One region of the Paenibacillus sp. OK060 genome, then DNA from elsewhere that is predicted to be linked to it. Evidence: predicted binding sites of a transcription regulator. Region 1 holds the regulator's gene; the other holds the start of a gene.
What was found. The regulator LexA, encoded in region 1, represses DNA repair genes until DNA is damaged. The targets are predictions, from matches to a motif close to CGAACATATGTTCG.

Region 1 (16,966 bases):
AACGAGGGATTTGGTCAAAAAGGCATTGGGTGGAATCTTATTTATTGATGAGGCGTACAGTCTGGCTCGCGGGGGCGAGAAGGATTTTGGGAAGGAAGCTATCGACACACTTGTGAAGTCAATGGAAGATAATAAGAATCAATTTATCCTCATCTTGGCGGGATACTCGGAAGAGATTGATTTTTTTCTGCAGACGAATCCCGGATTACCTTCCCGTTTTCCGATCCAGGTTGAATTTCCGGACTATAGCATTGATCAATTGATTCAAATCTCCGAGATTATGGCTAAGGAACGTGACTATATTCTCATGCCACAGACCATACTCAAACTAAAGCAGCATCTGCTTCAGGAAAAAAATGAATCTCTTCATGCGTTCAGCAATGCCCGATATGTCCGAAATGCCATTGAACGATCGATTCGCCATCAGGCAGTTCGACTATTGGAACAGTATACCCAGGGAAATCCGGGAAAACTAGAGCTGATGACCATCCGCACAGAGGATTTGAAGTTTGAGCAAAAGTAAGCGATAATATAATTTTTAACGCAGCCGGCCGGGTTAACCGGTTCGGCTTAAAGCATGCCATGGAACCATGGTGGCACAGAATATATGCGGAAACGTAATAGAAGGAGTGAATATACACGATGACAAATGGAACACATGATACAGATATGGTGAAGAAGGATCGCGCCGTGTTGGTGAGTCTGGTTACCGATGAGGTCAAACGTTCGGGTATTAACCCGGAGTACTCCCTTGAGGAGTTGGTAAAACTGGCCGAGACGGCAGGCGTGGAAGTGCTGAGTGTATTGTCACAGAACCTGAAAACCCGGGACACCAAATGGTTCATTGGTAAGGGGAAAGTGGAAGAACTTCGTGCAGTGGCTGAGGAAATGGGAGCAACAACAGCTATTTTTGACCAGGAGCTGTCCGGTGCTCAAGTTCGTAACCTGGAAGAAGCGTTGGATCTCAAAATTATTGACCGCACCCAGCTGATTTTGGATATCTTTGCGCAGCGCGCCAACACAAGAGAAGGTATTATCCAGGTTGAGTTGGCTCAGTTGAGCTATTTGTTACCACGTTTGTCGGGTCACGGAAAGAATTTGTCCAGACTTGGTGGCGGAATTGGAACGCGGGGTCCAGGTGAAAGTAAACTGGAGACGGATCGTCGACATATTCGTGGCCGCATAGATGACTTGAAGCGTCATTTGGAAGAAGTGACACGTCATCGCAAGCTGCACCGGGAACGTCGCAAGAAGACGGGGATCGTTCAGGTAGCCCTTGTAGGTTATACGAATGCGGGTAAATCCACCTTGCTTAAACAATTAACGGCCGCAGATGTGTATATTCAAGACCAGCTGTTTGCCACACTGGATCCAACCTCACGGACGATGGAACTGCCAAGTGGTAAAGAAATCGTACTCACAGATACGGTTGGGTTTATACAAAACCTTCCTCATGATCTGATTGCGGCTTTCCGGGCAACGCTGGAGGAAGTGAATGAAGCGGACCTTATATTACATGTGGTCGATGCATCATCTGCAATGCGTGAAGACCAGATGAGAACTGTACACACGATTTTGCAGCAACTGGGTTCAGGGGACAAGCCTCAATTGGTATTGTATAACAAAAAGGATGCTTGTACACCGGAGCAGATTGAGATGCTTCCTTTGGATAAAGAACATATCAAAGTGAGCGCTCTAGATGCAGATGACTTGCTGAAAATTCGTGAGCTTATCCAGGCTGAATTGACTGGCGCTACCAAACGGTTCCGTATTCCGGCTGAGCGTGGCGATCTTACATCTGTACTTTACAAAATAGGCGATGTTGTTGAGACCACATTTGAAGATAATGATGTAATTTATGAAGTGGAACTGCAAAAAGGCGAATATGAGAAATTCGGTTATTTACTTGAAGATTTCATACAACTGTAACATCGATGACATATTTGTATGATAAGTTGACACGATAATTGATGTTTGACGTCAGATTCGTGCTATGAAGGGGAATGAAGCAAGATGGCAAGCTTTGATTCAGAGATTATTGAACTTCAACGACAGGTTGAACGTCAGATTGAGGGGCAATTGCAACAGATTGACCGGATCACCGATCATAACCAATGGAAAGTAATCAATGCTTTTCAGCGTAGAAAAGTCAGTGATTTTCACTTTGCGGGTTCAACGGGGTACGCTTATAACGATCGCGGGCGTGAGGTGCTTGATGAAGTGTATGCCGATGTGTTTGGTGCAGAGGCGGCACTGGTGCGTCCCCATTTTGCATCAGGTACACATACTATTGCTACAGCTTTGTTCGGTGTACTTCGTCCAGGTGACGAGTTGTTGTACATTACGGGTAAGCCCTATGACACATTGCATAAAGTCATTGGCAAGCCTGGTGATGGAACAGGATCATTACGGGATTTCGGAATTGGCTATCAAGAGACGGCTCTGTTAGAAGATGGCGGAGTAGATTGGGCGGCGGTAGAGAAAAGTATCAATGCAGCGACAAAAGTCATTGGTATTCAACGCTCCAGAGGATATGATTGGAGATCTTCCTTCTGTATTGAAGAAATCGCTGATATGGTTACACGTGTAAAGGCGATCAAGGAAGATGTCATCATATTTGTGGATAACTGTTATGGTGAATTCACGGAGGAACGTGAACCAACTGAAATCGGGGTAGACCTGATGGCAGGTTCACTGATTAAAAATCCCGGTGGAGGTCTAGCGGAAACCGGTGGATACATATGCGGGAAGGAAAAGTACGTGCAATTGGCTGCCTATCGTTTGACTGCTCCTGGAATTGGCGGTGAGGTTGGCGCGATGTTGGGAACAACTCGTGGCATCTACCAAGGACTTTACATGGCTCCGACAATTGTAGGACAGGCCGTTAAAGGGAGCACATTCGCTGCGGCGATGTTTGCTGCATCCGGATTTGTAACCAAACCGGCATGGAACGAGATGCGTACAGATCTGATTCAGGCTGTTCAATTCAGTTCGGCCGAGCATTTAATTGCCTTTGTACAAGGGATACAGCGGGCTGCTGCAGTAGATAGCCATGTAGTTCCTGAACCTTGGGACATGCCGGGTTACGAGCACCCTGTCATCATGGCGGCAGGTACGTTTATACAGGGTGGGAGCCTTGAATTGTCGGCAGATGCGCCTATCCGTGAGCCTTTTATTGGCTATATGCAGGGCGGTTTAACGTACTCTCATGTTAAATATGGCGTTTTGATGTCATTACAGACCATGAAAGAACGCAAATTATTGTGAGTTTATCTAACACATCATTGACACTTAGTAATAACTAAATGTACAATAGAGTGAAGAATAGATGACTGGAAGGTTGATGAATGATGGGTGACGAAATTCGCAGAAATATGGCCTTATTCCCGATAGGTATTGTAATGAAACTTACGGATCTGTCCGCGCGTCAGATTCGTTATTATGAGCAGCACAGTTTGATTGTTCCTGCGAGAACGTCAGGTAATCAGCGTTTGTTCTCTTTCAATGACGTAGAACGATTGCTGGAAATCAAGGCTCTGATTGAAAAAGGAGTTAACATCGCAGGCATTAAACAAGTGATGAATCCTGTATCTAAAGAGTCAGAAGAAGCGACTGTTATTACAGCTGATACGGAAGTGAAACGTAGAGAACTATCGGACTCCCAACTACACCGTCTGCTTAAACAACAACTGGTGTCAGGTAAGAGACCTGGACAAGTATCTCTCATCCAGGGAGAGCTTTCCCGTTTCTTTAATAAAAAATAAGTTCGTATAACCTCGTAAGTCAGGGGAAATCCTGCTTTTGGGTAGGAGGACTCCTTGACCCATGCAATATTCTAATGTACAAATATAACAGGCAAGCCAAATACGCAGAGAAGAAAGGGAGAGGGTATCGTGAGTTTTACTAAAGAAGACATACTACGTATCTCAAAAGAAGAAAATGTACGATTCATTCGTTTGCAATTTACCGATTTGCTTGGAGCAATCAAAAACGTTGAGATCCCTGTGAGCCAGCTTACTAAGGCTCTGGACAATAAAATGATGTTTGATGGTTCTTCCATTGAAGGTTATGTGCGTATTGAAGAATCCGACATGTACCTCTATCCGGATCTCGATTCATGGCTGATTTTCCCTTGGGTAGCCGAGAACCGTGTTGCTCGACTGATTTGCGACGTATATCTTCCGGATGGTAATCCGTTTCCAGGAGATCCGCGTGGCATCTTGAAACGAAACCTGAAAGAAGCAGAAGAAATGGGATTCACTTCTTTCAACGTCGGTCCTGAACCAGAGTTCTTCTTGTTCAAAACAGACGAAAAAGGAAACCCGACTAACGAACTGAATGACCAAGGTGGATATTTCGACCTAGCGCCTACGGATCTTGGTGAAAACTGTCGTCGTGACATTGTTATCACACTTGAAGAAATGGGCTTTGAGATCGAAGCTTCCCACCATGAGGTAGCTCCAGGTCAGCATGAGATCGACTTTAAATATGCTGATGCTCTAAAAGCAGCAGACCAGATCCAAACGTTCAAACTCGTTGTTAAAACGATTGCACGTCAGCATGGTCTACATGCTACCTTTATGCCGAAACCGCTGTTTGGTATGAACGGTTCCGGTATGCACTGTAACCAATCCTTGTTCCAAGGCAAAGTGAACGCATTCGTAGACGAGTCGGACGAACTGGGTCTGAGCAAAACTGCACGTCACTTCATGGCTGGAACTTTGAAGCATGCGCGTGCGTTTGCAGCAATTACGAACCCAACTGTGAACTCATACAAACGTCTTGTACCAGGTTACGAAGCACCTTGTTATGTAGCTTGGTCTGCTAGTAACCGTAGTCCAATGATCCGTATTCCAGCTTCCCGTGGTCTGAGTACACGTGTTGAGGTTCGTAATCCGGATCCGGCTGCTAACCCATACTTGGCTTTGGCTGTTTTATTGAAAGCAGGTCTGGACGGAATCAAACGTGAGCTTTCCTTACCTGCTCCGATTGACCGTAACATCTACATCATGTCAGAAGAAGAGCGTGTGGAAGAAGGCATTCCAAGCTTGCCGGCTGACCTGAAAGAAGCATTGAATGAATTGATCCGCAGCGAAGTTATCTGTGATGCTCTTGGCGACCACGCCCTGGCTCACTTCTACGAGCTGAAAGAAATTGAGTGGGACATGTATCGTACACAAGTCCACCAATGGGAACGCGATCAATATATCACGTTGTACTAATAGCTGAATCCCTTGGCGATCTAGCGCTGAGGGGTTTTTCTTTTCTGTGGGCAAGGAGATATAAAAAAAGCTAGGTAGAATATTATTCTACCTAGCTTTATGTCTATAGGAGCTCAGTCCTTAATTTCTAATAAATAATGCTCATATAACTTGTTAATTGAAGAGTTCGAAAGCAAGTGAGTGACTGCTTCTATCGATTCTCTCTTCCAATCAAACCAGCGCATTTCTTTTAACTTCATGATTTCTTCTTCTGAGAAACGCTTTCTAACTTCTTTTGTAGGATTTCCACCAACTATCGTGTAAGGGGCGACATCTTTTGTTACAACTGAGCCTGCTGCAACAATCGCACCTTCACCAATGGTGACACCAGGCATAATCATTGCATTCATGCCGATCCATGCATCGCTTTCTATAATGGTATCTCCCTTGGGTGAGAAGGAATGGCAAATTTGATCAGCGAAAGGATAAACAGTGATCCACTCCGCATGATGATTGTTATTTCCTCCCATAAGAATAACGACACCGGCTGCGATACATACATAATTACCAATAATCAATCGATCTATTTGCCATCCAAATTCCTCAATGGGGTTGAATAAGCTCCTCGATTTGTCATCTCCCCATAAATATCTTACGCATCCATCTTCAAAAGATGAATGGTTATCGTAATAACCAGAGTAATAGGAGTAATCGCCAACTTCGATTAATGGATTGGTTACAATATCTTTTAAATACTTAATTTCAGACCAGTGATTAAATTGGTTTATATTCATTTTAGTTTCCTCGCTTCTAAGTTTTATTTCTGAGTAACTTAGAAGCGTGATGCGGTAGCCACATTCTTTAGTTTTTTTAGACGACGAATCATCTGAATCATCCTTCCTTAAGATATGAGGGCCATTGTAGCAATGACCTCTTTTTTTGTCAATCCTATTCTGATAAAGAGATGTCAGTAAGTATCCTCACTCAAAGTGTATATAATGAAGAAAAAATTCAGTAAGAGAAAATATAGACAGAACACGTGCCCACCATTTGGAAGGATGGATACATCATGTTGGACTAAAACGGGGACTGGAATAAGAATGTAAAGAGGAAGCTGGCATTCGTAGCATAAGTTTTGGCATATTAGTGTTAAGGCTTTTAATGTAGTCAATAAGAACCAGAATGGTTAATTAAATTATGATCATATCGTTGAAGCGAGAGTATGTTTTAATTGTTTGCTCTATTTTTACAGTATCTATATGTTGATAGTTTCATATAATTGCGTTATAATTCATTTATGTTTTTAGAAATTAAATTTTGGACAATTAATTGGAGATGTTAATATGGAACAAGAGAAGCAACTGGTTGCCGAACAGCGGACATTTTTTTATACAGGTCAGACTAAGTCTATTGAGTACCGTATTCGTGCTCTTCAGCAATTAAGACAGGGAATTGAGAAATATCAACAACGTATTCTTGACGCACTTCGTGCGGATCTAAATAAATCTGAAGCAGAGGCTTATGGCTCTGAGATTCGGATCGTGTTGGGTGAACTAGATTTTGCATTGGAACATTTGGAGGAATGGGCTACACCAAAACCTGTGCCTACAAATTCTGCTATACCTGATGGAACAAGCTTAATTTATCCTGAACCTTATGGAGTTGCTCTTATTATTGCACCTTGGAACTATCCGTTCCAACTGGCTTTCGGCCCTCTAATTGGAGCCATTGCTGCGGGTAACTGTGCCATTATTAAGCCGTCTGAATTAACCCCAGCCGTGTCACGTCTGACTTATGATTTGATTCATGAGATATTTCCTAGTGAGTACCTGGCAGTTATGGAAGGGGAAGTCGAGACGAGTACGGCATTGTTGAAAGAAAAGTTTGATTATATTTTCTTTACAGGCAGTACAGGTGTTGGCCGCATTGTTATGAAGGCAGCTGCTGAGCATTTGACTCCAGTTACGTTAGAACTAGGTGGTAAGAGTCCGGTCATTGTCCACCAGGATGCAGATTTGAAGCTGGCAGCTCAGCGCATTGTGCGCGGTAAATTCCTGAATGCTGGGCAAACCTGTGTCGCTCCAGACTATTTGCTTGTGCACGAGGAAGTACATGACAAATTATTGGAATTGATCGGTGCAGAAATTCAGGATAAATTTGGAGACGATGTGATGAGAAATGCTGATTTCCCGCACATTGTCAACGCACGTAACTTTGATCGTTTATCGGTGTTACTCCAAGATGGCAAAGCAATGATCGGTGGACGTTCTGAACGTGATCAGCTGCTCATTGAACCAACAGTACTGGGGGAAGTGGATTGGAAATCCCCAGTGATGCAAGAAGAGATCTTTGGTCCAGTTCTTCCTGTATTTAAGTATACCGACCTCAATCCCATGCTAGATGAGATTGTTCGCCGTCCAAAACCACTGGCATTATATCTCTTCACTCAGGATGAGGATCTGCAGAATCAGGTTCTGAATCAAGTATCTTTTGGTGGTGGTTGCATTAATGATACATTGTCTCATATGACATCACATTATCTTCCGTTTGGCGGCGTAGGAGAAAGTGGAATGGGTTCCTACCATGGTCAACAGAGTTTTGATGTGTTTTCTCATCATAAAAGCATTCTTAAACGCAGCGAATAATCTACTAACGTAGAACAATATAAGTTGTATAAGAAAAAAGAGGTTGTCCCGTTGAACGGGACAACCTCTTTATGTATCTTATTGTGAGAGCTCTGTACAACTTCAATACATATTAATGAATATCACGGAAAAGGCCAATGACTTTGCCCAGGATGCTAACGTGTTTCAAACGCAACGGTTCAAAAGTCGAGTTTTCCGGTTGAAGACGAATATGATCTTTCTCTTTGTAGAACGTTTTAACCGTTGCTTCATCGTCTTCAGTCATGGCTACTACGATATCGCCGTTATCTGCAGTTTGCTGCTGACGTACGATAACATAGTCTCCGTTAACAATGCCTGCTTCAACCATACTGTCTCCCACGACCGAAAGCATAAATACTTTCTGTTCGCCTACATAATGCGTAGGAAGAGGGAAGTAATCTTCGATATTTTCTGTTGCTGTGATTGGAACCCCTGCAGTAACTTTACCCACGACAGGAATGCGAGCAACGCTGTGAGCAAACTGATGTGAATGCTCTGACTCTTCCTGGCTGAGAAGTTCAATGGCTCTTGGTTTGGTTGGGTCACGTCTAATCAGACCTTTCTTCTCCAAACGATCCAGATGTCCATGTACTGTAGAGCTGGAAGCCAACCCAACGGCTTCACCAATTTCGCGTACGGAAGGAGGATACCCCTTCAACCGGACTTCATTGCGTATAAACTCCAGAATAGCCTGTTGCCTGCTGGATATCTTCGACATACCGTATCAACCCCATTTTAGTAACGTTTGGGAAAATTATAACATAGAACCTCCGTTCGTACAAACATAAGTTCTAAATAAAATGCCATAAAATCAATGTTTTTTTGCAAATTAAGATGAAAATTTTCTTTTGGTCTAATCAAATACTGCAAATGACAATTCCAATACAATAGAAGAAAGATAATAGAATGTAGTATCGACAAAAAAAAGCGAACAATTGTTCTAAAAAGTTATTGTACAAAACATGTGTTCGTGTTATATTAATTTCAACAGATAGGAACAAACGTTTGGAGGTCGATATTTAATGAGATATTCTACTTATCAAAGTATTTACGAACCGGTGCATTCAGAAGTGGTTGAAACTAACATAAGGAATTTTAAAAAGGTTTTTGCAAAAGGTAATGTCCCAACTTGGGTCTTGAAATTAATAATCGTAAGCTTAATTATACTGGTTGGATGTAGTACAGTATTGACTGTGTTCGCTGGCAATGAGAACGATCTGTTGCCTGGGGGGAAGATGGCAGTTTCACAAGGAGATACGCTATGGAGTATATCATTGGATCACAAACCTGAAACAATGGATACACGTGTATATATAGAAGCAATCAAGAAAGTGAATCAACTTCATTCAACTTCAATACAGGTGGGGCAAGTCTTAATACTGCCTCAATTCACAGATTAAAGCTGCATATCCACACGCGCTAATGCGTGTCAGCTTGACAAGCTGCCCTTAACATGTCAAAGTTAATATGACTTTGTATTTTTGGAGGGGACAAGCTTGGATATAGATAGTCTGGTAGCACGTATTAATGAATTGGCCCGTAAGCAAAAATCCACTGGATTGACAGAGGAAGAGCTCGCTGAACGTGCCAAACTTAGAGAAATCTATTTGAATAACATTCGAAGCAATTTCAGACAACAACTGGATACGATTGAAATTGTAGATGATGAGAACGATCAAGGCCACCAAGGCAAACTCAAACATTAAGGAAACCTAATGATATCATTATGATATTTAGGTTTTTTCCTGTTATCTAGAGGTTGCAAATTATAGGGGGAAATGTTGGTTTGCAGTTATGTAAGCCGATACAAAGAACATCTAAGGGGGATTCTCATGTCGCGTTCGTTCGAGAGAACGGTTCGAAAAAATTCTAAGCAGTTGAATCAGCAACGTAAAAAAAGCGGTAAACCGGTTTTTGGCACACCAGGTGAGGACGTATTTAAAGGACGCAGTCTTCTGTTTCCTATTTTTCTGATCGGACTAGCATTCCTGTACCTCTTTATGAGTACATTTCTTGTCAAAGCTCCGATGACCACTTGGGACTGGGTGACCTTGTTGCTGTATGTATTTTTAGCAGTCATCTTCATGCTCCGTCGTCCTTATGTCAAAATAGGAAGTAATCGGATTTTGACGACAAAAGGGAACCGTGAGCGTTCAATTGGAGTCGACGATATCGTGAAATTCAGAATTGAGCCAGGTACGGTTGTGATTGAGCATAATGCACGAGGTAAGAGATGGGTATTTACCAAACTACTGAATCGTTATGATACCGATGCAATTACTGAACGTCTTCTAAAATTCGCCAAAGCACATCAGATCACCGTGGAAACATACGAGAAAAAGTAATTTTGCATAAAGGGGAAGATGACCGAAATGGCGTTAAAAGCGATTTTTTTCGACCTAGATGATACTTTACTGTGGGATGAGCGCAGTGTTCGAGAGGCCTTTCATGAGACTTGCTTGATCGCAGCGCAAGAGACGGGCGTTAAACCCGAAGACCTTGAAGAAGCTGTTCGTAATGAGGCACGTAATCTGTATGAGTCTTATGAAACTTTTTCGTTTACCAAAATGATTGGGATTAACCCATTTGAAGGTCTTTGGGCTAACTTCACGGGTGGGGATCAGCCGGAGTTTCGCCAGTTGGAGCAGCTTGCACCCGCATATCGTAAAGAGTCATGGCGTCGTGGCTTGTTAAAGCTGGGGGTTGATCGTGAAGATCTGGCGGAACAACTCGCCTTACAATTTGGGGCGGAGCGGAGATCAAGACCCCATGTCTATGAAGAAACGATGGAAACGTTGAGTCATCTACAAGGGAAGTTCAAGCTTTTGCTTTTAACCAACGGCTGTCCTGCTTTACAACAAGAGAAGCTTGACGGCGTTCCTGAATTGGCTCCTTTTTTTGACGAAATTATTATCTCGGGTTCGTTCGGTAAAGGCAAACCTGATCCTTCGATCTTCGAGCACGCATTGAGTAAGCTGGGAGTGCAACCTGAGGAGAGTATGATGGTTGGAGATAAGCTTACGACTGATATTCGTGGAGCATTGTCTGCAGGTATTCAATCTGTTTGGATTAACCGTGAGAATAAAGAGAATACCGAATCGTATGTGCCTGACCATCAAATCAAGCATTTATCCGAATTGGAACGAATCATTGCTGAATTCTCAATGAGTGCATCATAAATCGTATTTTTAGTGTACTACTCAAACATTGTTAGGTTTTATGAGATGTATTTTATCCATAAAACCTAACAATGTTTTTTTTGTGTTGGGACAGCTTGAACTATACCGTAATAACAAAAGATGAAATTTTTTATTAAAAGTTATTGAAATTATAGAACTGCTGATTTAGAATATAACTAACATACTAGTATGACTAGTATGCGAATGAATGCAGCGAATATCTGTTGACTTACTTGAATGAAGTGGAAGCGGGAGTTATTCGCTATAATTTTCACATTGTTTGTAAGCGCTTTACATAATCGAAGTAACCATTTAGTTCTGGAAATACAACATGAAGTGGTTAGTAAGAAAATGAGGGTAAGCATCTTAACCAATATGTGTCTCTAGTGATCTCCATAATTGATATCGCTTACATTATTTGTTTTGTTTTATTCTACTGGTGGGGGTGAAGTTCATCTGATTACTTGTCTTCTACAAAAAGAAGAGATGATAAGAATTGATCGAAAACGCTTTTATTTTATCAAGCTTAGGATCGGAGTGAAATAACATATGGAGTCGGAAACCGCTAAAACCACGCTAACGATGACATCTTTACGTAAAGAAAGCAGGTTAAGAACTGTTACAGCTCTGCTTCGCAAAGATTGGCAGCTGTACTCACTGTTAATTCTTCCTATTATCTATCTTATTATTTTCAAATATGGGCCCATGCTCGGTAATGTAATCGCATTTAGACGATTTGTACCGGGAGGAAGTATTTTTGGAGAGACGTGGGTTGGATTCAGGTATTTTCAGATGTTCATTCAAGACCCAACCTTTTGGAAAGTATTTGGGAACACACTTATGCTTGGTGGACTTGCGTTACTTTTCACCTTCCCAGTTCCGATTATTTTTGCATTGCTGCTGAATGAGGTGAAAAGCAAACGTTTCAAAAAGTTTGTGCAGACCGCATCTTATCTTCCGCACTTCTTGTCCATCGTCATCGTTGCCGGAATGATTCTGCAATTAACGGCAGTTAATGGCTCCATTAACGGAATGGTTTCATTCTTTACTGGTGACAGCATTCCTTTCATGCAGCGTGCGGAATGGTTCAGAACAATCTATATCACCTCTGAGGTTTGGCAAGGTATGGGGTGGGGAGCCATTCTATATTTAGCTGCATTGACAACAATTGATGATTCTTTGTATGAGGCTGCACGGATCGATGGTGCGAACCGTTGGAAGCAAACCCTCCATATAACCATACCGGGCATTTTGCCAACGATCGTTACATTGCTGATTTTGAATATGGGTAATTTCCTCGCGGTTGGATTTGAGAAAATCTTGCTCCTTTACAATCCGCTGATCTACGAGACATCTGACGTGATTTCTACTTATTTGTACCGGGTAGGTTTGCAGTCCAGCAATTTCAGCTATGCTACCGCCATTGGTTTGTTCGAATCCATTATTGGACTGATCCTGGTATTCTCGGTTAATGCCATTTCACGCAGACTGACACAACGAAGCTTGTGGTAAAGGAGGAGCAATATGCTGGAATCAAAATCATACAAAGTATTTAAAGTTTTCAATGCCATCTTTTTGCTGCTAGTGGTATTCATCACGCTCTATCCGTTTCTGAATGTCGTGGCCCAATCTTTCAGTAGCGAGGCTTATATCAATTCAGGCAAGGTAAGCATTATCCCAAGAGGATTTAATGTAGAAACCTACAAGACCATCTCTCGCGACAGCATGTTCTGGACCAACTATAAAAACACAATTATATATACCGTTGTTGGAACTTTGATTTCCATGTTCATGACGACCATCTTCGCTTATGCCCTATCCAAGAAAAGATTGATGGGACGAAAATTTTTGACGATGTTCGCCGTGTTCACGATGTTTTTCAGTGGCGGCTTGATTCCTAACTATGTCCTGATTAACTCTCTGGGCTTCAATAACACGATGTGGGCACTGGTTGTGCCTGGTGCAATCAGCATTTATAACATGTTAATTATGAAATCATTTTTCGAAAACATGCCTGAGGAGCTTGAGGAAGCGGCAGCTATTGACGGTTTGAATACGTATGGCATTTTGTTACGGATCATTCTACCGCTGAGTAAAGCTGTCATGGCAACGATGGTTCTGTTTTACGCTGTGGGACACTGGAACTCCTGGTTTCCTGCCTTCCTGTATCTCGACAAAAAGGAACTGTTTCCCGTTACGATCTACTTGCGCAACATGATTGCAGGTGCAACGGGAGGTGCTTCGGCTGGTGCTTCAGCGGATAATTTGACTCAAATTTCTGCAAATATCAAATCGGTCACGATGGTACTCACCATTTTGCCTATTTTAACGATTTATCCATTTGTTCAAAGATACTTTGTAACCGGTATCATGTTGGGATCTGTTAAACAGTAATCCTAACCCGATATAGTTCAACATCTTGATTGTAAGGCCAATCTAAACCACATGCAGGGGGAGAATTGAATGAAACATAGACCACGTAAGCTTGTAGGCAAGATGGTATTGGCAACAATGATGAGTGTCGTTCTGGCAGCATGTAGCAGCGGTGCTGGTGGAGAGAAAGTTGAACCAGAATCCAAGGGGGCCATGGAATCTTATGGTGTAGGAGAGACCTTCAAAGCCGCTGAACCATTTAATCTATCTATTCTGTACAGCGATCAGCCAGCATACCCGTACAAAAAGGATTGGCTCCTGTTCCAAAAAATCACGGAAAAAACCGGAGTCACGCTGGAGCCTACCATCGTTCCGATGAGTGACTATCCCCAGAAAAGATCCCTTCTGATCAGCTCTGGAGATGCCCCTCTGGTTATTCCGAAAACCTATCCGGGTGAAGAATCTGCTTTTGTATCCTCTGGTGCGATTTTGCCAGTGAGTGACTATGTTGATTTGATGCCCAATTTCAAAGATAAGGTTGAGAAATGGGGACTTCAGGATGAACTTGAGGGTCTTCGACAAGAAGATGGGAAATATTATGTACTCCCAGGTTTACATGAAGAGGTTTGGCCGGACTACACCCTTATAGTGAGAACTGATATTTTTGAGAAAAATAACATTGCCATTCCAAAGACATGGGACGAATTGTATGATGCCGCCAAAAAGCTAAAAGAAATCTATCCGGACTCCATTCCTTTCTCTGATCGATTCAAGTTCAATAGTACGCTGGGTATTGCAGCTATTGGTTTTGGGACAAAAGCTGGATGGGGATTCGGTAATGGTCTGACGTATCAGGCAGACAAGGATGAATTTGTATACACGGCTACAACACCGGAATATAAAGATATGTTAACTTACTTCAACAAGCTTGTATCGGAAGGACTTCTGGATAAGGAAAGCTTCACCCAAGACGATGATCAGGCTACACAAAAATTCGTTTCTGGAAAATCCTTCATTATTAATGGTAACTCGCAAACGGTAGTGCTTCATCGAAATGACATGAACAAAACGTTGGGAGAAGGAAATTTCTCCATCGCCAAAATTACAGTTCCTGGTGGTCCAAAAGGTCAATTGATGTCCGGCTCCAGACTTGAAAACGGTGTCATGATTTCCGGTAAAATTAAAGACAACGAGAATTTCAAAGCAACCATGCAATTTATTGACTGGTTATACTATAGTGATGAAGGTCAAGAATTTGCCAAATGGGGTGTAGAAGGCGAAACCTTCACCAAACAGGATGGCGTTCGTAAGTTGGCCGAAGATGTGAACTATAACGGATTGAATCCAAAAGGCACAAAGGACTTGCGCATCGACTATGGATTCTCCGGTGGTGTGTTTGCCTATGGAGGAACCACAGATTTGTTGCACTCCATGTTTAGTGAGGAAGAACTGAAATTCCAGCAAGACATGAAAGATATCAAAGAAGTGGTTCCTGCGGAGCCGCCAATTCCTTACTCGGATATCGATCGTGAACAGGTGACACTGCTTAGCACACCGCTTAAGGATTTCTCGGATCAAAATACGCTTAAATTCATTTTGGGAGAACGCAAACTTTCTGAGTTTGATGCATTTGTAAAAGAGCTGGAGAGCCAAGGCTTGCCTCAGTATATGCAGCTTTCCAATGACACATATAAGAAGTACAAAGAAAAAAAGCAACAATAGATGTAAACTGAAATTTGCCCATTGCCGTTTCATTTAGGGAATTTAAGTGGAACGGCAATTTGTGCTAAGATGGATGAATATGGCTGAGAGGAAGAGGTTAAGGAATGTCACTTAATCAAAAGATTAGAGGTTCGACCCGGGCTTATTCATACAATCTGATAAAGGAACGAATTCTGCACCTTGAACTTGAGCCTGGTACCAAGATTTCCGAGAAGGAAATTGCGGATGAGTTGCAAGTAAGCAGAACGCCAGTACGTGAAGCTTTCATGAAGCTTGCCGAGGAAGAGTTACTGGATATCATTCCACAGAGTGGAACTATTGTCTCCCATATTAATCTGGAGCATGTTGAAGAAGGCCGGTTTATGAGAGAGAAGATGGAGAAGGAAATTGTCACTCTGGCTTGTGCTTCTTTTCCGGAAGAATTCAGATTCAGACTTGAAACCAATATTGCCATGCAGGAAGTATGTATAGGGAAAAATAATTTCTATCGGCTTTTTGAACTGGATGAAGAGTTTCATCAGATATTGTTTCAAGGCACAGGAAAAATGAGAAGTTGGAAAATGCTACAGCAGCTCAATATTCCCTTTAATCGCCTTCGTTTATTACGCTTGTCTGAAGATTCCGATGCAGAGGTTATTATTTCACAACATAAAGAAATATACCGACTTATCACGGAACGTGAAACCGAGCGAGCTGTTGAGGTTATGGAAGCTCATCTCAGACTAGTTGTTGTTGAACAAGAGAAGATGAAGGCAAAATATCCACATTATTTTATATAGAACATCTAATGTTGTATACTATCTGAATATGCAGAAACCCCTGTTCGAATTGAACAGGGGTTTGTTGAGCAAATAATAGAATTTGCTTATTAGGCTTGTTTGATAAACGTTGGATCTGGGTAAGGATCTGCGATCCAGCCATCTTTTTCAATAAACAGACGCACGGCAATGATTTGTTTGTTCTCCATCAAAGTGAAGAAGTGTGGGGTGTTCTCAGGTACCGAGATAACGTCTCCAGGAGACAATTCTACATTAAAGTAACCTACATCATCTGTAGCTTTGATGACAAAGATTCCTTTGCCGGCTACAATTGCGCGGATTTCATCTTCAGCATGAGTATGAATCTCTTCAAATTTAGCAAGCTTCTCTTCAATATCTGGTGTTTGTTCAGACAGCGTGATTACATCCCAGATTTGGTACCCGCGACGTGCAGCCAAGTCTCTGATTTCATAGTCAAATGTGTTTAGTACTTCTTCTTTTTGTTCATCGGTGAGTCCAAAGTTGTTTTGCAGATCAGTTTTTAATTTGGACGCGTCCCATTTTTCAAATAGTACTTCATATTTGTTTAAGAAATTTCGAACATTTTCGTCTCCAGTGATACGTTCGTTCGTATTTCGGATTACAATTTCAGCCATGTTCTTTCCCTCTTTTCCACTTGGTTTAATCGCTATTATATCGGATTTCGCTATTTTTGTCGATTCACAAATTCATTCTACCTTCATAAAAACCGCCAGGGGACTGATCAAACCCGATCTTTCACATTAAGTTAGTTTCTGTTAAACTAAGATTTAACGTTTTGCGGAGGTGACGATATTGGATAAGCTTAGCCTACATGATGCATTAAAACAACGAATATTGATCCTCGACGGTGCAATGGGGACCATGATTCAACAAGTAGATCTCACAGGCGCAGATTTTGGCGGAGAAGACCTGGATGGTTGTAATGAAATGCTTGTACTTACACGTCCAGAGCTAATCCAGCGTATTCATGAGGAATATCTGGAAGCCGGTGCTGACTTAATTGAAACAAATACGTTTGGTGCAAC
Region 2 (16,966 bases), on a different contig from region 1:
GATGTCCGCCGTCCACACCTGTCTCTTCCATCAACTCGCGCTTTGCAGCACCATAGATGGATTCATTTTCCTGACAAAATCCACCGGGCAACGCCCATCTCCCCGCAAAAGGCCATCCTTTGCGTTTGATCAGCATGACCTTCAACTCCCGGATTGGGAGTGTCTTGGTTACCGTCTTGCGTTCCCGCTTGGTCAAGGTAAACATGACGATATCCGCAGGAACACCATCGGGTGTACGATATTTCTTGGAACTATAGGCACGTGCTGCCTGTTCATCGCTTTCAGCATTGAATTGTTCGTAGTTTTCGCTCATGGGCACCACCGACTATTCTCATTTTGATATTTTCATTATGACATAATAATATCTTTTGTCAACCTTGAGATTCCGTGTTTTGCGCTTTTACTCGCGCTATACGGAATGTAGCTGTTGCCATACATCCCAACGTTCCAGATGCATCCCGTACCTCAGATTGTGCCGTCACACTACGCCCCGCTTGATGAAGGATCGTTGATGTCACGATTAATTCCCCTTGTTTCATAGGTGCCAAGAAATGAACATTCAGATTGGTGGTCACACAACTGTCTACTGCCATTGCCGCTGTAGCTACCATGCCCATCGCCTGATCCATCAGGGACGTCAGCACTCCACCATGAATAATCCCCATGGAGTTGGTGTGATGTTCGCCCGCTGTCAGCGCGATCTGTACTTCTTCTCCGTCACCTTTAATAAACCGACAACCGAGAAAGCCCCAAAATCTTCCGTTTCCTTCTGCAACCATTTTGTCCAAAATACCCATATTGATTTCCCCTTTAGTGCACTTTAAGTATAAAGCCCATGATGTATGTTGTTGATGATTTTACCAGCATTGGTTCTTTTCGTAGTTGATCTAAAGTGCTTCGTTATTATATTAAGCCTGCTCTTACGGAACAGGTCTTATCCAGTGAAGTTGTCTTGATCAGGCCACCACACAAAATAACCCCACCACGTGGAGTCTGAGATGATCAAAAAAGGCGCGGACTGCGTCCGCACCCTTCCGTTCACTTACCCGCAGCTGGTCGGAGGTGAATCCGTACCTGCCTCCACGTTCACTTTCTCGGAGACGGTATCCCGAATTACAGAAATAACAAGCTGAAGCAAATAATTGATATCGCTTTGACTTTGCTGAAATTCCGTAACGAGTGGAATGCCGTCCAACTCTGCCTGCAGATCCTCAATTTCCTGTTCAATTTTGCTGACCATGTCTGCATTTTTGAAGCTTTCAAAAGCAACGATTTCCTTTTGTTTCTTCTTGATCGTTGCAATCAATTGTTGGATGCGCTCATGATCGCGAATTTTGGACTCAGCCTGTTGGAACTGTTTAACTTCCTCGCTCGTTCCAAGCATATCAGCCAATTCTTTGGCTTTTCCCATAATGTCGTCGCGTATAACCAGATTGCGCGTATCGTAGGTAGGCATTCCATAAGGGTTGTACTGCACTTCTTCCTGCGCCACTCGAAATCGCTCCATTCTATGAGATGATATAAGATGAAATACTCGATGTTGCACTAAGCTTAGTTAACTGCTTGAGTGACCGCTGCGGTTACGGATCGTTCTTTCGATCGCTGTTGTCTCCAAATTTTTCTGATTGTAATAGTCTGTGGATAAAATTTGGAGACAAAGGCGAACGCTTCGCTTCTACAGAATCGATTCCGTCACCTTCGCTACGCTGGGCCGTAACCCGCCAAGTGCAAAAAGACATTCATCTTATTAGGTTTGTGTATTACTGATTGGCGGCTACTGGCTCTGAGAGCAGGTTGCCCCGAATATAGAAAGTCATTGGATCGGTGATTTCTACATGTACAAAAGTACCGATCAATTCTTTAGGTCCTTCAAAGTGCACCAGCTTGTTGCTGCGTGTACGTCCTGCCAGAACATTGGAATTCCGTTTGCTCTCACCTTCGACCAGCACTTCAACAACCTTGCCGCGCTGCTTTTCATTGCTGCTATGGCTGTATGCGTTGATCGTCTCGTTCAAGCGTTTCAAACGTTCCTTCTTCACGTCCATCGGCACGTTATCCTCCATCACCGCAGCAGGTGTACCTTCACGCGGAGAGTAGATGAATGTGTAGGCAAAATCGTAGCCAACTTCCTTGACCAGTGACAGCGTATCTTCGAACTGCTCTTCCGTCTCCCCCGGGAAACCAACGATAATATCAGTGGTTAACACGACATCTGGAATTGCAGTTTTAATTTTGTCAGCAAGCTTCAGGTAGTGTTCCCGACTGTACTTGCGGCTCATACGTTTCAGCACTTCCGTGCTACCAGACTGCACAGGCAGATGGATATGTTCCACCAGGTTCCCGCCCTTCGCAAGCACCTCAATCAGATGATCATCGAAGTCACGTGGATGACTGGTTGTAAACCGAACCCGTGGAATATCGATTTTGCGGATATCATCCATCAGGTCACCGAAGCTATACTTCAGATCCGTGAAGTCTTTGCCATAAGCATTAACGTTCTGGCCGAGCAGCGTGATTTCCTTGAAGCCTTGTCTTGCCAGTTCACGAACTTCGGCAATAACATCTTCTGGACGTCGACTGCGCTCTTTCCCCCGTGTGAACGGGACGATGCAATATGTACAGAACTTGTCGCAACCATACATAATGTTCACCCAGCCGCGCATGCCCTCACGTTTTTTCGGTAGGTTCTCAATGATGTCGCCTTCCTTGGACCATACCTCAACAACCATTTCTTTACTGAACAGCGCTTCTTGAATCAGGTGTGGCAGCCGATGTACGTTGTGTGTACCAAAAATCATATCCACAAAACCATGCTTCTGCATGATCCGGTTCACGACGCCTTCTTCCTGCGACATACAGCCACACACACCCAGTAACAAACCTGGACGTTCGGTTTTCAGGGTTTTCAGATGGCCCAGCTCACCAAACACTTTATCTTCCGCATTTTCTCGAATCGCACATGTGTTTAACAGAATGATATCTGCCTCTTTGCGATCCTCGGTAGCCTGATAGCCCATCGATTCAAGCAATCCTTTGATGGTCTCCGAATCATGTTCGTTCATCTGGCATCCATACGTATATACGATATAGTGTTTGCCTTTCCCCACGTTTTTCAGTTCCTCGGGTACGGCTGTTTCGTAAAGCACCTGGACGTCTTCCTTGCCCCGTTGTTTCTCCTGACGATGATTAGGTTCGGATTTGATGTTAATCTCCCGGCCCCGGATTCTTATCTTTTTGCTGAATTCATCTTGCGAAATTACTTTGGCATCGGAGAAATCAAAATATTGGGAGTAATCCTTTTTTGAGTCTTTAGCCATTTCCTTCGGTCACTCCTTACAGCCTCTATTAATAAAAAATCGTTATTTCATCTTGTTTCACGTGATTTGCACGCTTTATACATCAAAAGAGCATTACAGCAAATTATAACATGAATTGGGCTGTAGTTCCACATCCAAAGCCGCTGCCCCTTCGCCTATCCCGAAATCTGCGCAGGTCTGCTAAACAGCCCGAAAATACACAAAAACCTGAGCTATCCCAGGTCGAATGTAGCGACGCGTGGATATACTCAGGTTTATACGTTCATTCAAACCGCCAAGATCACGGCTGAAGATTGTTCCATGTGATTAGTCGATGATTTCAGCAGTATCGCCGTTACGAGCGCCAGCTGCATTAGCTTCATCCGTATCAATATGCATGTCCAGTGCAAAGGAATCCGATACACGAGCCAGTACATTTTCCAGTACCAGACCACGATCTCCACCCAGACGAACTTTCAGCAATTGTTTGTCCTCAATGCCCCATTTAGCAGCATCAGAAGTATGGAAGTGGATATGACGAGCAGCAACGATAACACCTTTATCGATTGTAACTTCGCCAGCAGGTCCTTTAATCGTAATACCTGGAGTACCTTCGATGCTTCCGGATTCACGAACAGGTGCCTTAACACCAATAGCGAAAGAATCTGTCATCGAGATTTCCAGTTGTGTTTCCGGACGAACAGGTCCAAGGATACGCACTTTATCAAACTGTCCTTTCGAACCAATAACCGCTACTGTTTCGTTAGCAGCATATTGTCCTGGTTGGGACAGAGGTTTAAACTCGGTCAATTCGTAGCCTTTACCAAACAAAATTTCAACGTGCTCTTGAGATACATGAATGTGACGGGCAGATACGCCCACAGGTACAGTTTTGCTCATTGTGAATTTCACTCCTTGTTTATCTATGGCCTGTAGCCAGGCTCTTAACAATCCTATGGTATTATACCCCTTTTTGAAGTGAAATGAAAACGAACTGCTGAAAATTCATGAAATACACTTATTTTGCAATCATTAATCCCCTGCATTTGGTAAATCCATCTGAACATGGACGGCTATTCCTTTCAGCTCGTTTTCTTCAGGGGACCAACGGTATCATGATTTACCATGTTCCACCTTCAAATTTTCCCTTGGAAAATTTTCTCCTAAATAACTCATCGCATTGCCCCACATCCAACCATGAACGAGTGATTCGTCGTAGTGCTTGAGCAGCGTATCTATCAGCTTTGGATACTGCCCGGTATGTTCAAGGTCATGGATATACGTAGCAATTCCGTCAAAATCAGACCCCATCATCAGATGATGCTCCCCTCCCAGAGAACATATCTGCTCAATATGAGGCAATAGATCTTCAATACATACTTCGCCTTCCTGCTTCACAAACCACGGTACAAACGTCAGCCCAATACGCCCTTCCCGGGCAATAATGGCCCGTATCTGCTCATCCTTCAGATTACGCACATGCGGGCATATGGCATAACTGTTGGAATGCGAAGCGATAAAAGGACGTTCACTAAGGTCAGCAAGTTCCCAGAAACCTTTCTCGGTCAGATGTGATACATCCAGCAGCATGCCGATTTGGTTACACAGTTGAACCAGCTCTCTGCCCTTCTCCGTAAGTCCCGCCCCACGTTTCTCCAGTACACCATCAGCTGCCCAATTGGCATAGTTCCAGGTAAGGCCAACGATCCGCACACCCATTTGATAACACAACTCAAGATAAAAGAGATTGCCCTCCAGTCCATCGACACCTTCAAGTGTAAGTAGTCCCCATGGTCTGTCCGTTTGCCCGATCTGCGTAAGCTGTTCTCGCCATAACAATGTATTCGTGCCTTCAGCTCGTTCTTTGGTTATCTCCACTCGCTTGCGGTACGTGTCCAACTGGCCCATCACATGTTCAAACTTTCCTCTGCCAAGCACTTCGGGCAAATAGATTGCAAAGGCCTGCAAACCAATGTTACCTTCTCTCATACGTTCCAGATTCACATCCAGCTGTGAAGCATTTTCAAATGAATGGCTAGGGTTCATCAGCATTTTACTCAAAGCATCACAATGAAAATCGGCTACTCGCCAGTTGTGCATCACAATCTCTCCTTCTAAACGGTTATGTTATGGAATAAAACGCAAAAAAACCTGTCTACTTCGTAAACAGGTTCAATGCATAAACGCATGTATTATCTGGGCTCCACAATCAGCTTAATGGCCGTTCGGTCCTCGCCGTCGATCACAATGTCTGTAAAAGCTGGAATACAAATCAAGTCAACTCCGCTTGGTGCTACAAATCCCCGGGCTATCGCTACCGCTTTAATGGCTTGGTTCAGTGCTCCCGCTCCAATTGCCTGCAGTTCAGCATTTCCACGTTCACGAAGAACACCTGCAAGAGCGCCGGCTACGGAATTGGGATTGGACTTTGCTGAAACTTTTAATACTTCCATGGTAAGTACCTCCCTGGGAATGTTGAATGTTTGTTTCCACTTACTAGATGTTATTCGCGGGAGGCAAAAAAATTCCTTCTTTTTAGACGGGTTTCCCTGCAAATTGGGACAATACCCCTATTCCATGCGCCACTCGTCCTCCATCAGACGAATTTTCTCAATGCGTGTTGCAGCACCTGTGGCTTCATCGATCTCCACAAATACACCGTGGAAATGCCATTTGCCATCATCCACAACAAATCGTACCGGAAGCTGGGTGTAGAACTTGCGAAGCACCGCTTCACGCTCCATGCCCAATATGCCGTCACGCGGCCCTACCATACCCGCATCGGTTAAATAAGCTGTTCCTCCTGGCAAAATACGATCATCGTTGCTCTGCACATGTGTATGTGTACCTACGACCAGCGACGCACGTCCATCCAGATGCCAGCCCATAGCAATCTTCTCAGACGTTGCTTCAGCATGCATATCGACCAGAATGCATTTGTGGTCTTGACGCAGTTCATCCACAATTTCATCGGCAACGCGGAATGGACAATCTAGAGCAGGCAGGAATGTCCGGCCTTGCAGGTTGACAATCGCCAGCTCCTTGCCTTCTCCTTTGACTACGGTGTATCCTCTGCCTGGTGTTCCCGGCGGAAAGTTCGCAGGACGAATCATACGTGGCTCATCATCTATAAAATCAAATATGTCCTTATTGTCCCAGGTATGGTTACCAAGGGTGATGCCATGCACACCCCAGTTGAAAAACTCATTTGCAATTGCCCCGGTGATTCCACGGCCTGCCGCTGCATTTTCCCCATTAACAATGACCACATGTGGCTTATACTTCGTTTTGAGGTAGGGAAGGTTTTCCTTCAATGCCTTACGCCCCACGTTCCCCACAATATCACCAATAAACAAAACTTTCATTTTACTGCCTCCTTAATCCCTACCAAGCGCAGCCTACTTCAAAGCATCCGAAACTTCGCAGGACCTCTATCTCTTGCTCACCATTTTTTTTATTAAACGCCTTTTAACAAGCTATCAAAAGGAAAAGTGGCCCACTACTGCGGCCACTTTTCCGTAATGCTCTATTTTGCGTATTCAACCGCACGGGTTTCCCGGATGACGGTGACTTTGATGTGACCCGGATAATCAAGTTCGTTCTCGATCATCTTCGTGATGTCACGCGCGAGGCGGAAGGCTTCAGCATCGTCGATTTTCTCAGGCTGTACCATAACGCGAACTTCGCGTCCGGCCTGGATGGCATACGATTTCTCGACACCTTCGAACGATTCCGAAATCTCTTCCAGCTTCTCCAGTCGTTTGATATACGTTTCCAGCGTTTCGCGGCGTGCGCCTGGTCTTGCTGCGGAGAGCGCATCTGCTGCGCCAACCAACATGGCAATAACCGAAGTCGCTTCGCAATCCCCGTGATGGGACGCGATACTGTTGATTACAACCGGATGTTCTTTGTATTTCTTCGCTAGTTCCACGCCGATTTCGACGTGTGATCCTTCCACTTCGTGATCCAGCGCTTTACCGATGTCATGCAATAGACCTGCACGTCTTGCTAAGGTTACGTCTTCTCCGAGTTCGCCGGCCATCAATCCAGCCAGATAAGCGACTTCCATCGAATGTTTCAAGACGTTTTGACCGTAGCTTGTACGGAACTTCAACCGGCCCAGAATTTTAATCAAGTCCGGATGCAGACCATGCACGCCCACTTCAAAGGTAGCTTGCTCACCGTATTCACGGATACGCTCATCCACTTCTTTGCGGGATTTCTCCACCATCTCTTCAATCCGTGCCGGGTGAATACGTCCATCAGCCACCAGTTTTTCGAGGGCAGTACGGGCGATTTCACGGCGAATCGGGTCAAAGCCCGACAGAATAACAGCTTCTGGCGTATCATCGATAATGAGGTCAATCCCTGTAAGGGTTTCAAGCGCACGGATGTTACGTCCTTCACGACCGATAATCCGGCCTTTCATTTCTTCATTTGGCAAAGTAACAACGGATACCGTTGTTTCCGCCACGTGGTCAGCCGCACAACGTTGGATAGCGAGTGTAATAATCTCGCGGGACTTTTTGTCCGCTTCTTCCTTCGCTTGCTGTTCAATGTCCTTGATCATTTGAGCCGTCTCATGACGAACTTCCTGTTCTACGTTGGACAGTATGATACTGCGTGCGTCTTCCATAGTGAGGTTGGATATGCGCTCCAGCTCCGTCACCTGGTTTTTGTAGATCATCTCGATCTGCTGCTGTGTCTCATCAATTCGTTTCTCTTTGTTAGCCACTTGCTCTTCTTTACGTTCGAGTGATTCCAATTTTTTATCCAGCGACTCTTCTTTTTGCAACAATCGTCTTTCTTGTCGTTGAATTTCGTTCCGACGTTCACGAGTGTCTTTTTCAGCTTCGGCGCGAATGCGATGGATTTCATCCTTCGCTTCCAGCACCGTTTCTTTCTTCAGTGCCTCTGCCTCTTTCTTCGCGTTCTCCACGATTTGTACGGCAGCTTCTTCCGCACTGGAGATCTTAGCTTCTGCAAGAGATTTGCGAATAAAATATCCTACTCCGAACCCAATGAATAGCGCGGCTGCAACGAGAGCGATCGTGATTGCAGGATTCATACTGTTCACCTCCTCGTTGGTTCCTCCAAGGCATTCCTTGGGTCAATTTGCAGTTTTCAAACCTTACATATTTTTGGGAATAACGAATACTCACGGCGATCCCCCGCCGATTTTCATTTCAAGTGTACATGTTGCCACGTACTATTCACCGTCTCTGGCGAACCCATAATCATGAATGGTATAAATCTTAAAAAACAGAAACCGCTTTTTTGGAAGGAAAAAGGGTTGTCCATTTCTTACAGACTCATGTCCATTTTAGTATTTGACGAAAGAAATTGTCAAGAGAATGCAGTATAGTGAGTCCAGTCTGCTAATCCCATAACAACGCTTCGTCTTCTTCGGGGTCTTTAACCTCGTCTTCTTCAATTAAACAATTCACGACCCGACGCACCATATCCATGGAAAAACCTCGTCGCATCAAGAAGGGAAGCGTTTTACGTTTCTTCTCCTGGATGTCTCCTTTGACCTGATTCCATTTTTTGCGTCCGGCGGTTAGAGCCGTCTCAAATTCCGCATCTGTACTTACACCTTCCAGCGCTTCAGCAATCAGATTATTGGCAATGCCCTTCTGACGCAGCTCTTGCCTTATCCACAGTTTTCCCTTCCGCTGGCCCTCCATACGCTGACGAGTCCATTCCTTCGCAAACAGTTCGTCATCGACCAAATTCTCACGCTCAAGCCGATCCAGGGCCTCTTCAATCAACGGTGCAGCAAACTCTTTCTGACGAAGCTTCTGACTTAATTCGTGGCGTGTCCGAGGTTTATGCTCCAGATATCGCAAAGACTGCACATACGCCCGCTGTCGCTCGTCAGCTACGATGATATCTTCCAAGTCTTTTTTCAGAAACGTATTTCCCCGGGTCATCCGATATTTAATCATTACATCTTCAAGCACCGTAATTGAATATAAACCAAAGGTAATTCGGTAACGAGCTTCCCTGCTCTTCGTTCGTTCAACTCGTGTAATGGTAAGTTCTTCGTTATCCGGGAATTGGGAGATTCCCTCCAGCTCGGCTTCTTCATATAAATCATCTTCATGTTGATCCATTTCGGTCTCCCCTTCCATGTCATTTTGTGTGTCTGAACTGCACGGCCTAACTGACAAGTGCATAGCAAAAAAAAAGACTCCTCGAATACATCTCCGACGGAGATAACACAGCTACACTGAATACGTTTAGCGTAACTTCACAGAGACATCAGACGCTAATACAAAAGGCCGGAAACAATATCCGGCCTCTCCCTAATAGTAAACGTGCCAACAGCCTCTGCCCATTCGGACAGAGGCTGTTGGACAGCGCGAGCGCACACACCATACCCCAAGCTAGATCGAGCAAGCTCAATCAGACAAGCTTTGGGAGTTCAGAGGGCAAGGCCCTCTAGGGCCCTTCCTACAAGGGAGGCTTACTCGTTAATTTCAAATAGTTCTTGTTCTTCTGCTGCTTCTTTTTGTTGCTCTTCGCTAGTTGGCGCAGGAACTGCAGTAGTCAAGTTACTGGCTACACGAATTTTTTGTTCAATGATTTCAGCAATATCTTTATGCTCTTTCATGAACTGCTTCGCGTTCTCACGGCCTTGTCCTAAACGCTCGCCTTCGTATGAGTACCATGCACCACTTTTATTGACGATGTCCAGCTCAGTACCAATGTCAATGATACTGCCTTCTCTCGAAATACCCTCACCGTACATGATATCCACTTCCGCTTGTTTAAACGGAGGTGCTACTTTGTTTTTCACCACTTTAATACGCGTACGGTTACCAATCATGTCATTTCCTGATTTGATACTCTCAATACGGCGTACATCCAGACGTACCGTGGAATAAAATTTCAGGGCACGACCACCAGGTGTTGTTTCTGGGTTACCAAACATAACCCCGACTTTTTCACGAAGTTGGTTGATAAAGATCGCGATCGTTTTGGATTTACTGATTGCACCAGACAGTTTACGCAGTGCCTGAGACATCAGACGCGCTTGCAAACCGACATGGGAATCACCCATTTCGCCTTCGATTTCTGCTTTTGGTACCAATGCAGCCACAGAGTCAATAACGACAATGTCCACAGCACCACTACGTACAAGAGCTTCTGCAATTTCAAGCCCTTGCTCACCCGTATCTGGCTGAGACAGAAGCAATTCGTCAATGTTAACACCCAGTTTGCTGGCGTATTGTGGGTCAAGAGCATGCTCGGCATCGATAAATGCAGCTTGTCCACCCACTCTTTGTACTTCAGCGATAGCATGCAATGCTACGGTTGTTTTACCAGAAGATTCAGGTCCATATATTTCAACAATACGGCCTTTAGGCAAGCCGCCTGTTCCTAATGCAATATCCAAAGCCAAGGAACCACTGGGTATAATTTCCACATTCATGTGAGTCGACTCACCCAGTTTCATGATGGATCCTTTACCAAATTGCTTCTCTATTTGACGGAGCGCCATATCAAGCGCGGCACGACGGTCTGACAATAAGCTCACACCCTTTACTGTTTATAAGATAATGATACCTTGTTTTAACACGTTTGCCAAGCTTTTTTTCGAACATACATTCGTTTTTTTTGTAAAGGCCGAGGCGCCTCTTCCTCAAGGAAACTTTCCATTAAACAGAAAAAAGAACCGTAAACAAGGCTGTAAAGCCTGATTTTACGGTTCTTCCGTCTTCCTTTATTATACTTGCTTGCCTTGGCAAATGCAATCCGAGCTCTTAACTAGTCCATCTCCACAAGCTTGCGCCACAAACGGTAAAGAATCGCTTTCGCTGAACGAATCCGAACCGTCTCCCGATTGCCATTAATGCGCAGTTCATGAATTTCTGTCTCTTTACCACGCTCTGCCAGAGCGATGAAGACAAGACCTGGCGGTTTGCGTTCGGAATAACCAGGTCCCGCTACACCTGTCACTGACAGACCGAAGTCGGCATCCCCAATCATTCGAATCTGCTCTGCCAGCACTTTGGCCACTTCCGGACTCACTGCGCCCGGTGCATCTTCACCTTCCAGATAGGAATGCGGCACATGGAGCAGCTTCTCTTTAATTTCATTGGAGTAACATACAATTCCGCCCTTAAGCATCGACGCACTGCCAGGAACTGATGTCAGACTTTGCATGACGAGCCCTCCTGTACAGCTCTCAGCCGCGCTAAGAGTCAGACCCATATCAGACATCATCGTTACAATTGTGTACTCTATAGGCACATCCTCGTTCGCGTAGAGATGCTCTGGCAATCGTTCCCGAATCTGAACTTCCATTGCATCCAGCTTCAGCTTTGCCTCATTCTCACTTGGAGCCTTTGTAGATACACGTACCGTAACTTCTCCCTCACTTGCATAAGGAGCAATGGTAGGATCTGTCTGTGTATCAATCAGATCAAGGAGTCGGTCTTCCAATGCCGATTCACCAATTCCTGCAAACTTCAGCATTTTCGAGTAGATCGGCATTTCTTCTGTCAGTACATGCTGGAACAACCAAGGCTTAACTTCCTGTTCAAACATAGGAATTAGCTCTTTCGGTGGTCCAGGCATCACTACATAATGCTTGCCATTGTCAGAAATCGCATTTCCTGCGGCAAGGCCTGTTTCGTTCGCCAGCGGTGTCCCGCCTTCTATAACGATTGCCTGACGACGATTGTTTTCGGTCATGTCTACATTACGATCTCGGAAGAAGCTCTCGATCTTGTCCATGGCCATTCGATCTATATGCAGCTTGCGGTTCAAGACTGCCGCGATCGCATCCTTGGTCAGGTCATCCTGTGTAGGACCGATGCCCCCAGAAAATAAAATGACGTCTGCACGACCCTGAGCGATGCGAATAGCGTCACTAAGTCGATTTAGATTATCACCAACCACCGTTTGGAAATATACATCTATCCCGATTGCAGCCAATTCACGGGATAGATATCGAGCATTGGTATTCACAATTTGTCCAAGCAACAATTCTGTGCCAACTGCAATGATTTCTGCCTTCATTCAGCATCCTCCTGTACACGTGGTGAGTGATCAAAGGGCAATAGGATAATTTCCTATTGCCCTTCGTACAAATGATTTCTTCATACTTACCCATTTAACCTCAAACGTTACGCTTTCGATAAATGAAGCAAATTTTTGTTTTTGATAAAGTAATCAATGCCTGACCAAATCGTAATAATCGCTGCAGCCCAAACGGCAATAACGTCCATGTGAATACCCGTGAATGAGAACGGGAAATTATTCAACAACAGCAGTACAATCGCCACAATTTGCACGACGGTTTTCAGTTTGCCCCAGGCACTTGCCGCAACAACCGAACCATCCAATAACGCAATCTGACGCAAGCCGGTAACCGCAAACTCACGACTAATAATGACCACAGCAATCCAGGAATCCAACTTGCCCATTTCCACAAGAGAAATTAGCACCGCAGTAACCAACAACTTGTCAGCCAGCGGATCAAGCAATTTCCCCAGGTTAGTGACCATATTATTTTTCCGCGCCAGATAGCCGTCAATTCCATCCGTGCTTGCTGCAATGATAAAAATGACAGCAGCAATCAACTGATTATACGGGAGCGATAAGCTTCCCAATTGCAACGGCTCTGGATAGAACGGAAAATCTACAAGCAGGAACACCATCAAAAAAGGGATTAAGCAAATTCGTGCAAGCGTAATCCGGTTGGGTAAATTCACAAGACGCCCTCCCTCTTATCCTCCATTACTCCAAACATTCATCTTAATCCCGTATTCATCATCCGGAACATGAAATTTACAGTTTCACTGTCAATCAGCACTAAAGTGCTCTCACTATGTAAAAACGCAAAAAATAAAGTCAACCGTTCAAACGCAAAACCGTTTTAAACGTTCCGGTGACTTTCAGAAGATGTACTGCTTTTCACAAAGTCAGCAAACGATGATGACTGGGCTTTGATGCTTATCTGCCAGCAATGCACACTTAGTATAATATACGCCAATTGCAGTGTCAAAAAACATACCTAGCTACAATGAGGAGATCTTACTTAAAGTTTGTATATTGCAGATCTAGAGGTAGATTGGCACCGTTCAACAACTGCATAACTGCCTGCAAATCATTCTTACTTTTACCTGTTACCCGGAGCTGATCTCCCTGAATCTGACTCTTCACTTTCATCTTGGAGTCACGAATCAGAATATTAATTTTTTTAGCGATATCCTGATCAATCCCCTGCTTGAAATTCAAACGCTGGCGGACTGTACCTGAAGAAGCTGGTTCTACTTTTGCATAATCAATGTTTTTTAAAGGTAAACCCCGCTTAGCCATCTTGGATTGCAGTACATCGATAACAGCCTTGAGTTTGGTCTCATCATCAGATACGATCGTTAACGCATCCTTATCCAGTTTCAGACTGCTCTTGCTGCCCTTGAAGTCATAACGCGTGCCAATTTCTTTTTCCGTTTGTGTAACGGCATTTGTCAATTCCTGCAAGTCCATTTTGGACACGATATCAAATGAATTTTCTGAACTCAAACCAGTCACCCTTTCAGTTAATCATATGTTCTGTAACATTATAGAGGATACGCCAAGCAAAAGTCTAATTTTATGAGGTTTTTCAAAATAAAAAAGCATTTTTGGCTGCCACTTGAGGTGGTTGCCAAAAATGCTTACCGTGCGGCTGCCATTCTAATAACGGCTGCGATTAGGCTGTCTGAACATGTCAAGCACACCCAGAAGTACATGTGCAAGTCCAAAACCCAAAATACCGTAACCCCAAGCAGTTGGGGTCAAGTAATAACCCAGGAGGCTGACAATGATCCCCAAACCTGTTACGATCCAGCTGACTGTCACAGCCATCCACCTCACTTCACCAAAAGTTGACTGCAAGTTAAGACAAGGTTAGTGTCTCCCGCAGAAACTTTGGTTATTCGCCGTTAGTGCCGGTGCTTCCTTCGCTAGTGCTTCCTGTTTCATTCGTCGTAGTGCCTTCAGTACCTGCGGAGGACGTATCCTCACCAAGTCTTAACCGAATGCGGTTTGTCGCTTTCCCGTCTGTCACAACCTGCCCTGCAACCTCAATTGTGGTCGCTGCAGCGTAACCGGACTTAATGTACATTCCTGCACTGTCCAATTCAAAAGTATAACTGTCTCCTTCAGCGGTGTTGCCGTACTCTAACTTTTCTCCACTAGAGTTCTCGCCCTTGTATACTTCCAGCCAACTATGCCCCGTTGCTTTAATTGTAACGGTCACAGGCTGCCCTGCACTGCCGTTTACTTTGAAGTTTGTAATATTGCCTGATTTTCCGTCTTCAGCAACAGTTACAGAAGCTGGCGTATTATCCGTTGGGTTCTCTTCATTTTCACCCGTCGTTTGCCCATCCGTCTGTCCGTCAGTCTGCCCCTCTGCTGTTCCGCCACCGTTACCGCCTGCTTCGCCATCATTCGTTTCTCCGCTACCTGATTCATTCGCTGGAGGATTAGAAGCTTGGCCATTATCTGTAGGCTCATCCGGTTTATCTTGAGGTTGCTGCTGGCTGTCTGTGATCTTCGTCTGATCCAGCCCTTGTGTATCCGAATCATCCCTGTTCATCACTACATACACGTACAACAGCACAAGAATTAATACCGGAAAAGTCCACATCAGCGCAACAGACATCCAGCGGTTACTGCGCTCTACCGGGCGGCTTGAACGCTTTTGAATAACCGGCTCCATGGTTGCTTCCGTTTCTTCTGCAGGTACATCTTTCTTATGTCCCTCCAGCAGCTCATCAGGATTTAGTCCCACCGTTTCCGCATAGGTTTTGATAAATGCACGCACATAGAAGCTACCAGGCAGCACTTTGTAGTCTCCTGCCTCTATTGCCTCCAAATACCTCTTGCGAATTTTAGTCATTTCCTGTACATCGTCAAGACTCATCCCTTTTTGCAGCCGGGCCTCTCTTAACTGCTGACCCAGTTCAGACATGCCATCTCCTCCTTATGTTTATCTCTATGGTTGTTGCTTATCTATTTCATGATCCCGTACGGAGCGTTACAGTTCGTCGGTGTAGCTGGCCGTAAACGTATCATAAATAATTTCTTCATTCGGATTGTTGCGCAGTTCAATAATAATGTCAAAATCATTAAAATCATATTCAGACTCCTGCACAAAAATATCCGGATGTTCAATAACCTTGGTGCTTGGCATCGTCATGATGTCCTGTAACAGATTATAATGCCGTTCGCTTGAACGAATCGTACTGACAATTCCGTCAATGATAAACACATTGTTTGGATTCAATTCGTCCTCGGACATCTGGCTTCTTATGGTCTGACGAAGAAGTGTGGAGGAAACAAACGTCCAGCGCTTCATCGCACATACGCTGCCCGCAATAATGGATTCCGTTTTGCCTACACGCGGCATTCCACGCAAACCAATGACTTGATTGCCTTCCCTCTTAAATACTTCACCCAAAAAGTCCACAAGTAACCCAAGTTCGTCCCGCGTAAAACGAAATGTTTTGCGATCATCCGAATCACGATCAATATAACGACCATGACGCACAGCCAGAATATCTACCAGTTTCGGTTGACGCAAAGCAGACACAGTTATGCTGTTCACTTTGCCAAGCATTTCACCCAGCAGACGGATCTTCTCGTCATCGTCCGATTCCAGTAGCATCCCCCGGGTTTTGCCTTCAACACCGTTGATGGTCAATATATTTACTTCAAGCATCCCCAGCATAGAGGCAATATCCCCTAAAAGGCCAGGTCTGTTCTTATGTATTTTATACTCCATATACCATTGTTTAGATTCCATTTAAACACCCCGTAAAGCATTATTCCACATTATTCGACAGTAACAGAACGCGTCCATTGGACGACAATCTGAGATATCTTCTAAAAATGGGTCACGTTAATGATATATAAAAAGAAAATGAATTACAAGAACAGGTCTGTAATCAATGTGTAATCATTAGAGAAAAGCCCCCTTGCGGGAGCTCTCCATCTGTAATCTTATGCGTTTTGTTTGGCCAATTTGACCATCAGGCACGCAATCGTACGACGTTCATCCTCGTCGCCGACTTCCCATAGTTCTTTCAATGCCCGGTTGGAAGGGTTCGCCGGATCTACTTTCTCATCCAGGAAGTCACCGATTTCATACGCAAGTTTGTTGATGGTTTCTTCATTCATTCCCATCTTCTCTGCTTGCTGTACGCGGTCACCCAAAAACTTCTTCCAAGTGTCAAAACTCGTGAGCACCGTTTTTTCTGTTGACATGATAAATCCTCCTTTGCTTGACGCATGAGATTTAAAATCAACAGTTGTAATATGTGCTTCCCGGACATTTTATATACGAGCATTTTTGAATTAAATCGAAGATCATCTACAAATCATTAATTTCCATCAAGGCAATACCTACGAAGTTAAAACAAAATTGAATTCGCGCACCCATATATTACGTGAGCCAGCCACCATTTGGACTTATAATCTGCCCATTAATATATCCGGACTCGGGAAGTGCAAGGAAGTAGACCAGTGAGGAGATTTCATCTGGCTGGGCGAGTCTTCCTGCCGGAATTTCCTCTTCCAGCATTTTTAGTTCATTCTGATCCAGATGGTTCAACATGGATGTTTGAACCGCGCCTGGAGCTACAGCATTCACCGTTACGCCAGATGGAGCC

Region 2: the regulator LexA is predicted to act here: its motif matches at 10,900-10,913, upstream of recA (recombinase RecA).

What each region holds. Positions count from the first base shown of each region.
Region 1 covers NZ_FNFR01000002.1:674,666-691,631, reverse strand. The annotation lists gene BLS14_RS09340 (AAA family ATPase) at 1-523, shown strand, start outside; gene hflX (GTPase HflX) at 643-1,929, shown strand; gene BLS14_RS09330 (methionine gamma-lyase family protein) at 2,014-3,267, shown strand; gene BLS14_RS09325 (MerR family transcriptional regulator) at 3,351-3,764, shown strand; gene glnA (type I glutamate--ammonia ligase) at 3,894-5,222, shown strand; gene BLS14_RS09315 (CatB-related O-acetyltransferase) at 5,336-5,995, opposite strand; gene BLS14_RS09310 (aldehyde dehydrogenase) at 6,545-7,846, shown strand; gene lexA (transcriptional repressor LexA) at 7,959-8,585, opposite strand; gene BLS14_RS09300 (LysM peptidoglycan-binding domain-containing protein) at 8,890-9,267, shown strand; gene BLS14_RS09295 (DUF896 domain-containing protein) at 9,364-9,573, shown strand; gene BLS14_RS09290 (hypothetical protein) at 9,700-10,212, shown strand; gene BLS14_RS09285 (HAD family hydrolase) at 10,240-11,046, shown strand; gene BLS14_RS09280 (ABC transporter permease) at 11,629-12,558, shown strand; gene BLS14_RS09275 (carbohydrate ABC transporter permease) at 12,571-13,440, shown strand; gene BLS14_RS09270 (ABC transporter substrate-binding protein) at 13,510-15,141, shown strand; gene BLS14_RS09265 (GntR family transcriptional regulator) at 15,246-15,920, shown strand; gene BLS14_RS09260 (cupin domain-containing protein) at 16,010-16,555, opposite strand; gene metH (methionine synthase) at 16,734-16,966, shown strand, end outside.
Region 2 covers NZ_FNFR01000001.1:402,292-419,257, reverse strand. The annotation lists gene BLS14_RS01845 (NUDIX hydrolase) at 1-313, opposite strand, end outside; gene BLS14_RS01840 (PaaI family thioesterase) at 372-797, opposite strand; gene BLS14_RS01835 (YlbF/YmcA family competence regulator) at 1,043-1,507, opposite strand; gene miaB (tRNA (N6-isopentenyl adenosine(37)-C2)-methylthiotransferase MiaB) at 1,761-3,317, opposite strand; gene pduL (phosphate propanoyltransferase) at 3,624-4,196, opposite strand; gene BLS14_RS01820 (dipeptidase) at 4,410-5,396, opposite strand; gene BLS14_RS01815 (stage V sporulation protein S) at 5,489-5,749, opposite strand; gene BLS14_RS01810 (TIGR00282 family metallophosphoesterase) at 5,867-6,661, opposite strand; gene rny (ribonuclease Y) at 6,823-8,364, opposite strand; gene BLS14_RS01800 (regulatory protein RecX) at 8,675-9,412, opposite strand; gene recA (recombinase RecA) at 9,766-10,830, opposite strand; gene BLS14_RS01790 (competence/damage-inducible protein A) at 11,070-12,326, opposite strand; gene pgsA (CDP-diacylglycerol--glycerol-3-phosphate 3-phosphatidyltransferase) at 12,434-13,021, opposite strand; gene BLS14_RS01780 (YajQ family cyclic di-GMP-binding protein) at 13,344-13,835, opposite strand; gene BLS14_RS32420 (hypothetical protein) at 13,989-14,189, opposite strand; gene BLS14_RS01775 (helix-turn-helix domain-containing protein) at 14,227-15,267, opposite strand; gene BLS14_RS01770 (DUF3388 domain-containing protein) at 15,334-16,101, opposite strand; gene BLS14_RS01765 (DUF3243 domain-containing protein) at 16,299-16,562, opposite strand; gene ymfI (elongation factor P 5-aminopentanone reductase) at 16,741-16,966, opposite strand, start outside.